One region of the Pantoea sp. NSTU24 genome, then DNA from elsewhere that is predicted to be linked to it. Evidence: predicted binding sites of a transcription regulator. Region 1 holds the regulator's gene; each other region holds the start of a gene.

Region 1 (2,201 bases):
GCCGCATGACGTGGACGCTGGATAATCAGCGCAGGCTGGTCGTGCCGGAGTGGCAGACCGGGCTGGAGTGTGTGCAGGCTGGATTGTGTGTGGCGATGGTGCCCGGTCATCTGGCCAGGCCACTGCTCGACAGCGGCGATCTGGCCGAGCTGACGCTGCCGGTTCCCTTTCCGGACAGTCCCTGCTGCGTCAGCTGGGCAGAAGATCGTGCATCACCCGCGACAGGCTGGTTGCTCAGCTATCTGGGTGATGCACAGACGCTTAATCAGGAGTGGTTAAGCGAAGATTAACGTCGGTAGTCGCGGAACGGGCCGTCGGCGACGGAACGACGTTCGATCAGCGTCGGGTGAACCTCAATGGTTTGCGACACTTCGCGTTTGCTGGTGATACGGTCCAGCAGCATATCCAGCGCTTTTTCACCCAACTGGGCTTTTGGCTGATGAACGGTGGTCAGGGCTGGTGCGAAATAGCGCGCGTTGCGCACATTGTCATATCCGATCACCGAAATATCCTGAGGAACGCGCAGCCCCATCTCATCGGCAGCACAAATCGCGCCCATCGCCATGATGTCGCCGCCACAGAACACCGCTGTAGGACGCTGTTTCTGCGACAGGATCTGCTGCATTGCCTGATAGCCTGATTCCGGCTCAAAGTCACCCTGAACAATCCATTCGTCCCGTGGCTGAATACCTGCTTCTTCCAGCGCTTTCAGGAAACCGGCATGGCGGCCGCCACCGGTATTACGCTCCATCTGGCCGGGGATAGCCCCGATATCACGGTGTCCGCGTTCAATCAGATAGCGGCCAGCCAGATAACCGCCCTGGAAGGCATTGTCCAGCACTGTGTCGGTGAAATCAGCGCGGGATTCGCCCCAGTCCATCACCACCATCGGGATATTACGGTTCTCTTCCAGCATCTGCAGCAGGTCGTCCGGGTATTCGGAGCACATCACCAACAGGCCGTCTACGCGCTTCTGCGCCATCATACTGAGATAGGCGCGCTGCTTTTGCAGATCGTTATGCGCATTACCCAGGATCAGCGTGTAGCCTTTATCAAAGCAGTGATTCTCAACGGCTTCGATAATTTCAGCGAAGTAGGGCGCTTCGCTGGAGGTAGCCAGAAGCCCCAGCGTGCGGGTGTGGTTCACTTTCAGGCTGCGTGCCACGGCGCTCGGCGAGTAGTGCAGTTCTTTAATCGCCTGCCAGACCGCATCACGCGTCTCTTCAGCGACAAAGCGGGTTTTGTTAATGACGTGCGAAACGGTGGTTGTGGAGACGCCAGCGCGTTTTGCCACATCTTTTATTGTTGCCATGAGAATCGGACTCCAGTGCTTATCTAACGCTATGATAAGCTTAATGTTAAACGTTTGCGTATGCTCAGGGAATTTTTCGCAAAAATGCCGCGTTTATGGCGGCTGAACAGCCGCTGGCGGAGGTAAACACGCCTGAAAAGATGCGCAAACGGAATCAGCGTTGCGCGCGTTGCGCAACGAAAGCGGGATTCTAACAAGGCTGGGCGGATAAAACGAGATTTTTACCGTATCCTGTGGGAAAATGGAGTAACCCTGAAAACAGTAAGGTTAAGAGGTGAGCAATGAGTTCCGATCTCAAACTGGCGTTAATGACCACCGTTGGCTGTCTGCTGATGATTGTGGCCTTTAGTTTTACCGCCATTCTGCACTAAAAAAAAGCCGGGACTTTCCCGGCTTTTTTTGGCTGTGTTGCGGTTCAGCGGATAGTTTTCGGCGTCATAACCCGGCGGGCACCGATGTAGTGACGCTGCCAGTAATCTTCCCCTAAGGCGCTAATCTGAATATCTTTGCCGGTACGTGGCGACTGAATAAACTTGCCGTCGCCCAGGTAAACACCGACATGATCGGCGGTGCCGCGGCCATTAATGCGGAAGAAGACCAGGTCCCCTTTCTCCAGTGATTCACGCTTGATCGGCGCGGCATCACGCAGGTGGTACATCTCGTTCGCGGTGCGTGGGATCTTAAACTTCACCAGATCTTTGTAGGCGTACCAGACCAGGCCACTGCAGTCGAAACCCGTGTGCGGTGATGTTCCGCCCCACTGATAGGGTTTACCCAGCTGGCCCATCAGCTTTGTCATCGCCGTTTCACGCGCTTTCTGGTAACGCTGACGGTGAGACTTACTCATTTTAATCGTGCCGGTTTCGCGGGCGTCCGCGTCGGCAGTTTT
Region 2 (2,201 bases), 690 kb from region 1:
CGTGACCGCGCGCGCCCACCAGTGAGACTTCACCGGAAAAGTTGATGCCCTGTTCAACGATGCATTCGCCGTAACAGGCATCCGGCAACTGATGCGTATCCGCGGCGCGCAGACGCCACTGACCGCGTCCGTCATACCCGCCGGTGCGGCTTTTCACAATCGCCAGCTCGCCCAGCGTAGCAAACACCGCTGGCCATTCACTTTTGTCTGCTAACAGCTGCCAGGGCGCAGTGGCCAGGCCAAGCTCGTCCAGCAGCTGCTTCTGCGTCAGGCGATCGGCCAGACGCGGAAAAATATCGCGGTTAACAAAAGCCGGATGACGGGCCAGTTCACGCGTCAGCGCGGTTTCCGGCCAGCGTTCGATTTCCGCTGTGATCACGCTGTCGGCAATCGGCAGAGCCGCAGGATCGGCGTCCAGACCCACCGGATGAACGGCAATTCCCAGGGGTTCACCCGCCTGGCGCAGCATACGGCCTAACTGACCGTTGCCCAGTACGCAAACCGGCTTCATGCCTCCTCCCGCGGATCGGGGTGGTTAAGCACCTCATCGGTCTGGCTCTGACGCCAGGTGTCGAGACGTGACGCCAGCGCGCTGTCATGCAGCGCCAGAATCTGCGCCGCCAGCAGGGCGGCATTGGCGGCCCCGGCTTTACCAATCGCCAGCGTGCCAACCGGAATACCGCGCGGCATCTGCACGATCGAGTAAAGGCTATCGACGCCACTCAGCGCCGCGCTCTGCACCGGTACACCCAGCACCGGCACCAGGGTTTTGGCTGCCAGCATTCCCGGCAGATGGGCTGCGCCACCCGCGCCCGCAATAATTACCTGAAAGCCATTGTCCGCTGCGGTTTCGGCGAAGCTGAACAGTTTATCCGGGGTACGGTGCGCAGAAACCACTTCGACATGAAAAGGGACGTCCAGGCTGGTAAGAATGTCAGCGGCGAACTGCATGGTGGCCCAGTCACTTCTGGAACCCATTACAATGGCGATGCGAGCCGGGGCGTTGGATGACATGCGGTCAACTCCTGTGGATGAACAAACAGACCTGGCCGGGCGGACAGGTTTTGAAGGGCACAGAGAATAGCATGACAGAGACGGAAGGAAAACGGTTGCGTCGCGCTTAATGCCGTCGGTTTAACGGCAGATCAGAAGTCAAATTCAGTGAGCTGAATGCCACTGGCGTCAAGCTGAATCATGGAACCCCGCTCATGCCAGGCCCCCAGTACCGCGCGCTGTGCCGTTTCGCCCTGCACCTCCAGCGTATGAATTGCCGGGCGGTGAGTGTGGCCGTGAATCAGCAGCGGCACCTGCTGGCGCTGCAGGGTTGCGATGACCGCATCCGGGTTCACATCCATGATGCTCTGAGATTTGTGCTGGTTAGCCTGCTTGCTGTCGGCCCGCATCCGCGCGGCAATCCGTTTACGGATCCGCAGTGGCAGCGCCAGAAACAGCCGCTGGATCCAGGGATTATGCACTCTGGCGCGAAAGCGCAGATAACCCGCATCATCCGTGCAGAGCGTATCACCGTGCATGATCAGCACGCGCTGGCCATAGAGCGTTAATACCTGCTCTTCCGGCAGCAGGGTCATGTTGCTGGCGCGTGCAAAGCGGCGACCCAGCAGGAAATCGCGGTTGCCATGAATAAAGTAAACCGGCACCGGCAGAGCGCGCAGGGCGTCGGCAACCTGCTGATGTAGCGGATTGGGATCGTCATCGCCTATCCAGGCTTCAAACAGATCGCCAAGAATATAGAGCGCGTCGCAGTGAGGCGCTTCGCGCGCTAAAAAATGCAGAAAACCGGCGGTAATCGCCGGTTCTTCCTGACACAGATGGAGATCTGCGATAAACAGGGTGCGCGACATTACTCGCTGACGGTCACTTTCTGGATAACAACGTCATCCTTTGGCACATCCTGGTGCATACCGCTGCGGCCGGTTGAAACCGCTTTAATCTTCTCAACCACATCCATGCCTTCAACCACTTCAGCAAACACGCAGTAACCCCAGCCCTGAACGCTTTCATCACGGAAGTTCAGGAAGTCGTTATCTGCCACGTTGATGAAGAACTGTGCGGTCGCAGAGTGCGGCGCAGAGGTGCGCGCCATAGCCAGCGTACCTTTGGTATTTTTCAGGCCGTTGTTCGCTTCGTTTTTGATTTCAGCTTTGGTTTCTTTCTGCTTCATGCCCGGTTCGAAACCACCG
Region 3 (2,201 bases), 190 kb from region 1:
AGCATGTTAAAGGTCGTGCCTGCGCCGACATCGGTTCCGACACCGACGCTGACCCCCTCATCCCAGCTGCGTTTCAGGTTGAACAGTCCGCTGCCAAGAAACAGATTGGAGGTGGGACAAAACGCAATAGCGGAATCGGTGTCGTGCAGACACTGCCATTCACACTCGTCCAGATGCAGACAGTGCGCAAAGACGCTACGACGGCCGGTCAGCTGATGATGATGGTAAACATCCAGATAATTTTCCCGCTCCGGGAACAGCGCTTTCACCCAGGCCACCTCCTGCGGGTTCTCGCTGAGATGGGTATGCACCCAGGTATCCGGGAACTCCTGACGCAGCTGCTGAACCTTTTCCAGCAGCGCCGGGGATGAGGTCGGCGCAAAGCGCGGCGTCAGCGCATAGCTGAGTCGTCCGCGCTGATGCCAGCGCTCAATCAGCGTCCGCGTCTGCTGGTAGCTCTGCTCCGGCGTCTCGGTCAGGTTGTCGGGCGCATTGCGGTCCATCATCACCTTACCGGCAATCAGCCGCATGTTCAGGGCTTCAGCCGCGCTGAACAGGGCCTCAACCGACTGCGGATGGACGGTGCCAAACACCAGCGCGCTGGTGGTGCCGTTTGCGAGCAGCTGATGCAGAAAGAAGGCGGACATCCGCGCCGCGTGATCGGGGCAGTGATACTGCGCCTCTACCGGAAACGTGTAGTGATTGAGCCACTCCAGCAACTGCTCGCCAAAGGCGCCGATCATCTCGGTCTGTGGATAGTGAATATGCGTATCAACAAAGCCTGGCACAATCAGCTTACCGCGCAGATCGGTAACAGGCTGGCCGGCAAGTTGTGTCGCGCAGTTCTCCCAGCTATCCAGCCCCACCACATGCCCTTCGCGCAGCAGCAGTACGCCATCGTCCAGATAGCGGGCTTTGCTGATGAGATCATCAGGATGCGTCACTGTGCCAGTGAAATCGAAAAAGCTGGCGCGTATCGCCGTGTCGGTTGCTGAGAGCATGGTTTGTCCCTTCTGAATGCGCGATTAAATATCTCTGTTAATCATTGCAACCTGCGTGCCAGTTCTGAATATAAATAAAATCCTTAATAATCAGCTAAATGCAATGAAATTCCGGCGTTGCGCAACAAAAACCACCGGATGCAGCTAAGCAACCGTTTGCGAAACGGATGCAAACGGTTGCGATTCGGTTTTATTTGAACAGCACGATTTAAGTATGGCTAATCAATAGATAACCTGCCCCTTAACGGTGCAGCCTGCCCTGAAAAAGCGCAGCCAGATGCCCGATGAAAACCGTTTACAGGCCTGACTGCTTTTCTGCGCGCAGAAGCGGAAATGAAATGCTATGGTGAAGCCATCGATTGTGAAAATGGCATAAGGAACAGTGAGATGATTATTTTTGTCACCGGTGCAACTGCCGGTTTTGGTCAAAGCATCACCCGCCGCTTTATCGAAAATGGTCATAAAGTGATTGCCACCGGACGCCGTGCTGAACGTCTCAAAGCACTGAAAGAAGAACTGGGTGACAACCTCTATACGGTGCAGCTTGATGTACGCAACCGCGCCGCGATCGAAGAGGCGGTGAGTCAGCTTCCTGCCGACTGGCGCAATATCGACGTGCTGGTCAATAATGCGGGTCTGGCGCTGGGCATTGAGCCTGCACACAAGGCCAGTGTTGAAGACTGGGAAAACATGATCGACACCAACACCAAAGGGCTGGTTTATATGACCCGCGCCCTGCTGCCGCAGATGGTGGAGCGGAATGTGGGTCATATCATTAATATCGGTTCGATTGCCGGTAGCTGGCCGTATGCCGGTGGCAACGTGTATGGTGCGACGAAAGCCTTTGTACGCCAGTTCAGCCTGAACCTGCGCACCGACCTGCACGGCACCGCGCTGCGTGTAACCGACATTGAACCAGGCCTGGTCGGCGGTACCGAGTTCTCTAACGTACGTTTTAAGGGCGACGATGACAAAGCGGATCAGGTCTATGAAGGTGCCACCGCCCTGACGCCGGAAGATGTGACGGAGGCCGTCTGGTGGGTGGCGACGCTGCCAAAGCACGTCAACATCAACACCCTGGAGATGATGCCGGTCAGTCAGACCCTGGCAGGCCTGAAAGTCCACAAACCATAAGCTTCAGCAACGCCAGCACCGGCTGGCGTTATCCTCGTCCCCATCCCAGCACAATAATCAGCATCC
Region 4 (2,201 bases), 1.1 Mb from region 1:
AAAAAAGCCGACTCTCTGGTCGGCTATACGATTTATTTGGTTCCGAAAATTTTGTCCCCGGCATCGCCGAGTCCAGGAATGATATAACCCTTTTCGTTCAGCCCCTGATCCACGGACGCGGTGTAGAGCTCAACATCCGGATGCGCTTTCTCCAGCGCCGCGATCCCTTCCGGCGCAGCAACCAGCACCAGCACCTTAATGCTGGAGCAGCCCGCTTTCTTCAGGAGATCAATGGTGGCGATCATGGAGCCACCGGTAGCCAGCATCGGATCGACGACCAGCGCCAGGCGCTCTTCGATGTTAGACACCAGCTTCTGGAAGTAAGGCACTGGCTCCAGCGTCTCTTCATCACGGTAGACGCCCACCACGCTGATACGGGCGCTGGGAACGTGCTCCAGCACCCCTTCCATCATGCCAAGACCGGCACGCAGAATCGGCACCACCGTGATTTTTTTGCCTTTGATCTGATCGATCTCTACCGGGCCGTTCCAGCCCTCAATGGTTACGCGCTCTGTTTCCAGATCGGCGGTCGCTTCGTAGGTCAGCAGGCTGCCCACTTCAGACGCCAGCTCGCGAAAACGCTTTGTACTGATATCATGCTCACGCATCAGGCCCAGTTTATGTTTGACCAGCGGGTGTCTGACTTCCACGATCTTCATTGGTGTTCTCCCGGAATGAGTTGAGCTAAAAAAAAATCGCGGGATTATACCGCCTTTTGGACGGCGCGCCACCTCTCCTTGCGCAATACCGCGGCTTTTACAGGGATAAACAGAGGATTGATGAAATTCGGCCGATGCGCAATCCCGGACTCGCAAACGTTTGCCTGCACTGATAGAATTGCCGCGCTTTATTTTAAACCACCAACCGCAACTCGCGTGGGGACCTCGCAGTGACCGACAAAACCTCTCTCAGTTACAAAGACGCCGGTGTTGATATTGATGCTGGTAACGCTCTGGTTGACCGTATTAAAGGCGTAGTGAAAAAGACGCGTCGCCCGGAAGTGATGGGTGGACTGGGCGGTTTTGGTGCGCTTTGCGCGCTGCCGCAGAAATACCGTGAACCCGTGCTGGTTTCCGGCACCGATGGCGTGGGCACCAAGCTGCGTCTGGCGATGGATCTCAAACGTCACGATGCCATCGGCGTTGACCTGGTTGCGATGTGCGTTAACGATCTGGTGGTTCAGGGTGCCGAGCCGCTCTTCTTCCTCGACTATTACGCCACCGGGAAACTGGATGTGGAAACGGCCTCTGCGGTGATTACCGGTATCGCTGAAGGGTGTCTGCAGTCAGGTTGTGCGCTGGTGGGCGGTGAAACCGCCGAGATGCCAGGCATGTATCACGGCGAAGATTATGACGTGGCCGGGTTCTGCGTCGGCGTGGTAGAAAAGTCAGAAATCATTGATGGCAGCAAGGTGCAGGATGGCGACGTGCTGATCGCCCTCGGCTCCAGCGGCCCGCACTCCAATGGCTACTCGCTGGTGCGCAAAATTCTGGAAGTCAGCAATACCGATCCGCTGTCTGAACAGCTGGAAGGCAAACCGCTGGCCGACCATCTGCTGGAACCAACCCGCATCTATGTGAAGAACATCCTGAGCCTGATTGAGCAGGTCGATGTACATGCGATTGCGCATCTGACCGGCGGCGGCTTCTGGGAAAACATTCCACGCGTGCTGCCAGACAACACCCAGGCAGTCATCGACGAGACGAGCTGGCAGTGGCCGGCCGTCTTCAGCTGGCTGCAGCAGGCGGGCAACGTCAGCCGTTTCGAGATGTATCGCACCTTTAACTGCGGCGTCGGCATGGTCATTGTCCTGAGCCCGGCCGATGCGGATAAGGCGATTGCGCTGATGCAGGCGGCGGGCGAAAAAGCCTGGAAGCTGGGTGTGATCAAAGCGTCTGATGCTGAAGAGCGTGTGGTTATTAACGGATGAAAAAGCTGGTTGTGCTGATTTCCGGCAACGGAAGTAACCTTCAGTCCATCCTTGACGCCTGCGCAAGCGGGCGGATTCACGGCAGCGTGGCTGCCGTGTTCAGCAACCGTGCCGCCGCGTATGGCCTGACGCGGGCGCAGGAGGCGGGCGTTCCCGCCCATGCGCTTGCCGCCAGCGACTTCGCTGACCGTGAAGCCTTCGACCGCCAGCTCATCGCGGAAATCGAGGCGTATTCGCCCGATCTGATTGTGCTGGCCGGCTATATGCGGAT

The links. Region 1 encodes PurR, which represses purine synthesis genes. Its sites were predicted from a motif close to CANGCAAACGTTTGCNTG; they were not measured.
Region 2: purE (5-(carboxyamino)imidazole ribonucleotide mutase) is a predicted target of PurR. The motif match lies at 1,099-1,116, and genes of this name have one in related genera.
Region 3: guaD (guanine deaminase) is a predicted target of PurR. The motif match lies at 1,168-1,185, and genes of this name have one in related genera.
Region 4: purM (phosphoribosylformylglycinamidine cyclo-ligase) is a predicted target of PurR. The motif match lies at 809-826, and genes of this name have one in related genera.

What each region holds. Positions count from the first base shown of each region.
Region 1 covers NZ_JBKIWZ010000001.1:1,111,846-1,114,046, forward strand. The annotation lists gene punR (DNA-binding transcriptional activator PunR) at 1-290, shown strand, start outside; gene purR (HTH-type transcriptional repressor PurR) at 287-1,312, opposite strand; gene ACLHDD_RS05485 (YnhF family membrane protein) at 1,594-1,683, shown strand; gene ACLHDD_RS05490 (C40 family peptidase) at 1,728-2,201, opposite strand, start outside.
Region 2 covers NZ_JBKIWZ010000001.1:419,555-421,755, forward strand. The annotation lists gene purK (5-(carboxyamino)imidazole ribonucleotide synthase) at 1-511, opposite strand, end outside; gene purE (5-(carboxyamino)imidazole ribonucleotide mutase) at 508-1,014, opposite strand; gene lpxH (UDP-2,3-diacylglucosamine diphosphatase) at 1,146-1,862, opposite strand; gene ppiB (peptidylprolyl isomerase B) at 1,862-2,201, opposite strand, start outside.
Region 3 covers NZ_JBKIWZ010000001.1:1,304,100-1,306,300, forward strand. The annotation lists gene guaD (guanine deaminase) at 1-1,001, opposite strand, end outside; gene ydfG (bifunctional NADP-dependent 3-hydroxy acid dehydrogenase/3-hydroxypropionate dehydrogenase YdfG) at 1,389-2,135, shown strand; gene ACLHDD_RS06385 (YnfA family protein) at 2,164-2,201, opposite strand, start outside.
Region 4 covers NZ_JBKIWZ010000001.1:2,200,955-2,203,155, forward strand. The annotation lists gene upp (uracil phosphoribosyltransferase) at 33-659, opposite strand; gene purM (phosphoribosylformylglycinamidine cyclo-ligase) at 890-1,930, shown strand; gene purN (phosphoribosylglycinamide formyltransferase) at 1,927-2,201, shown strand, end outside.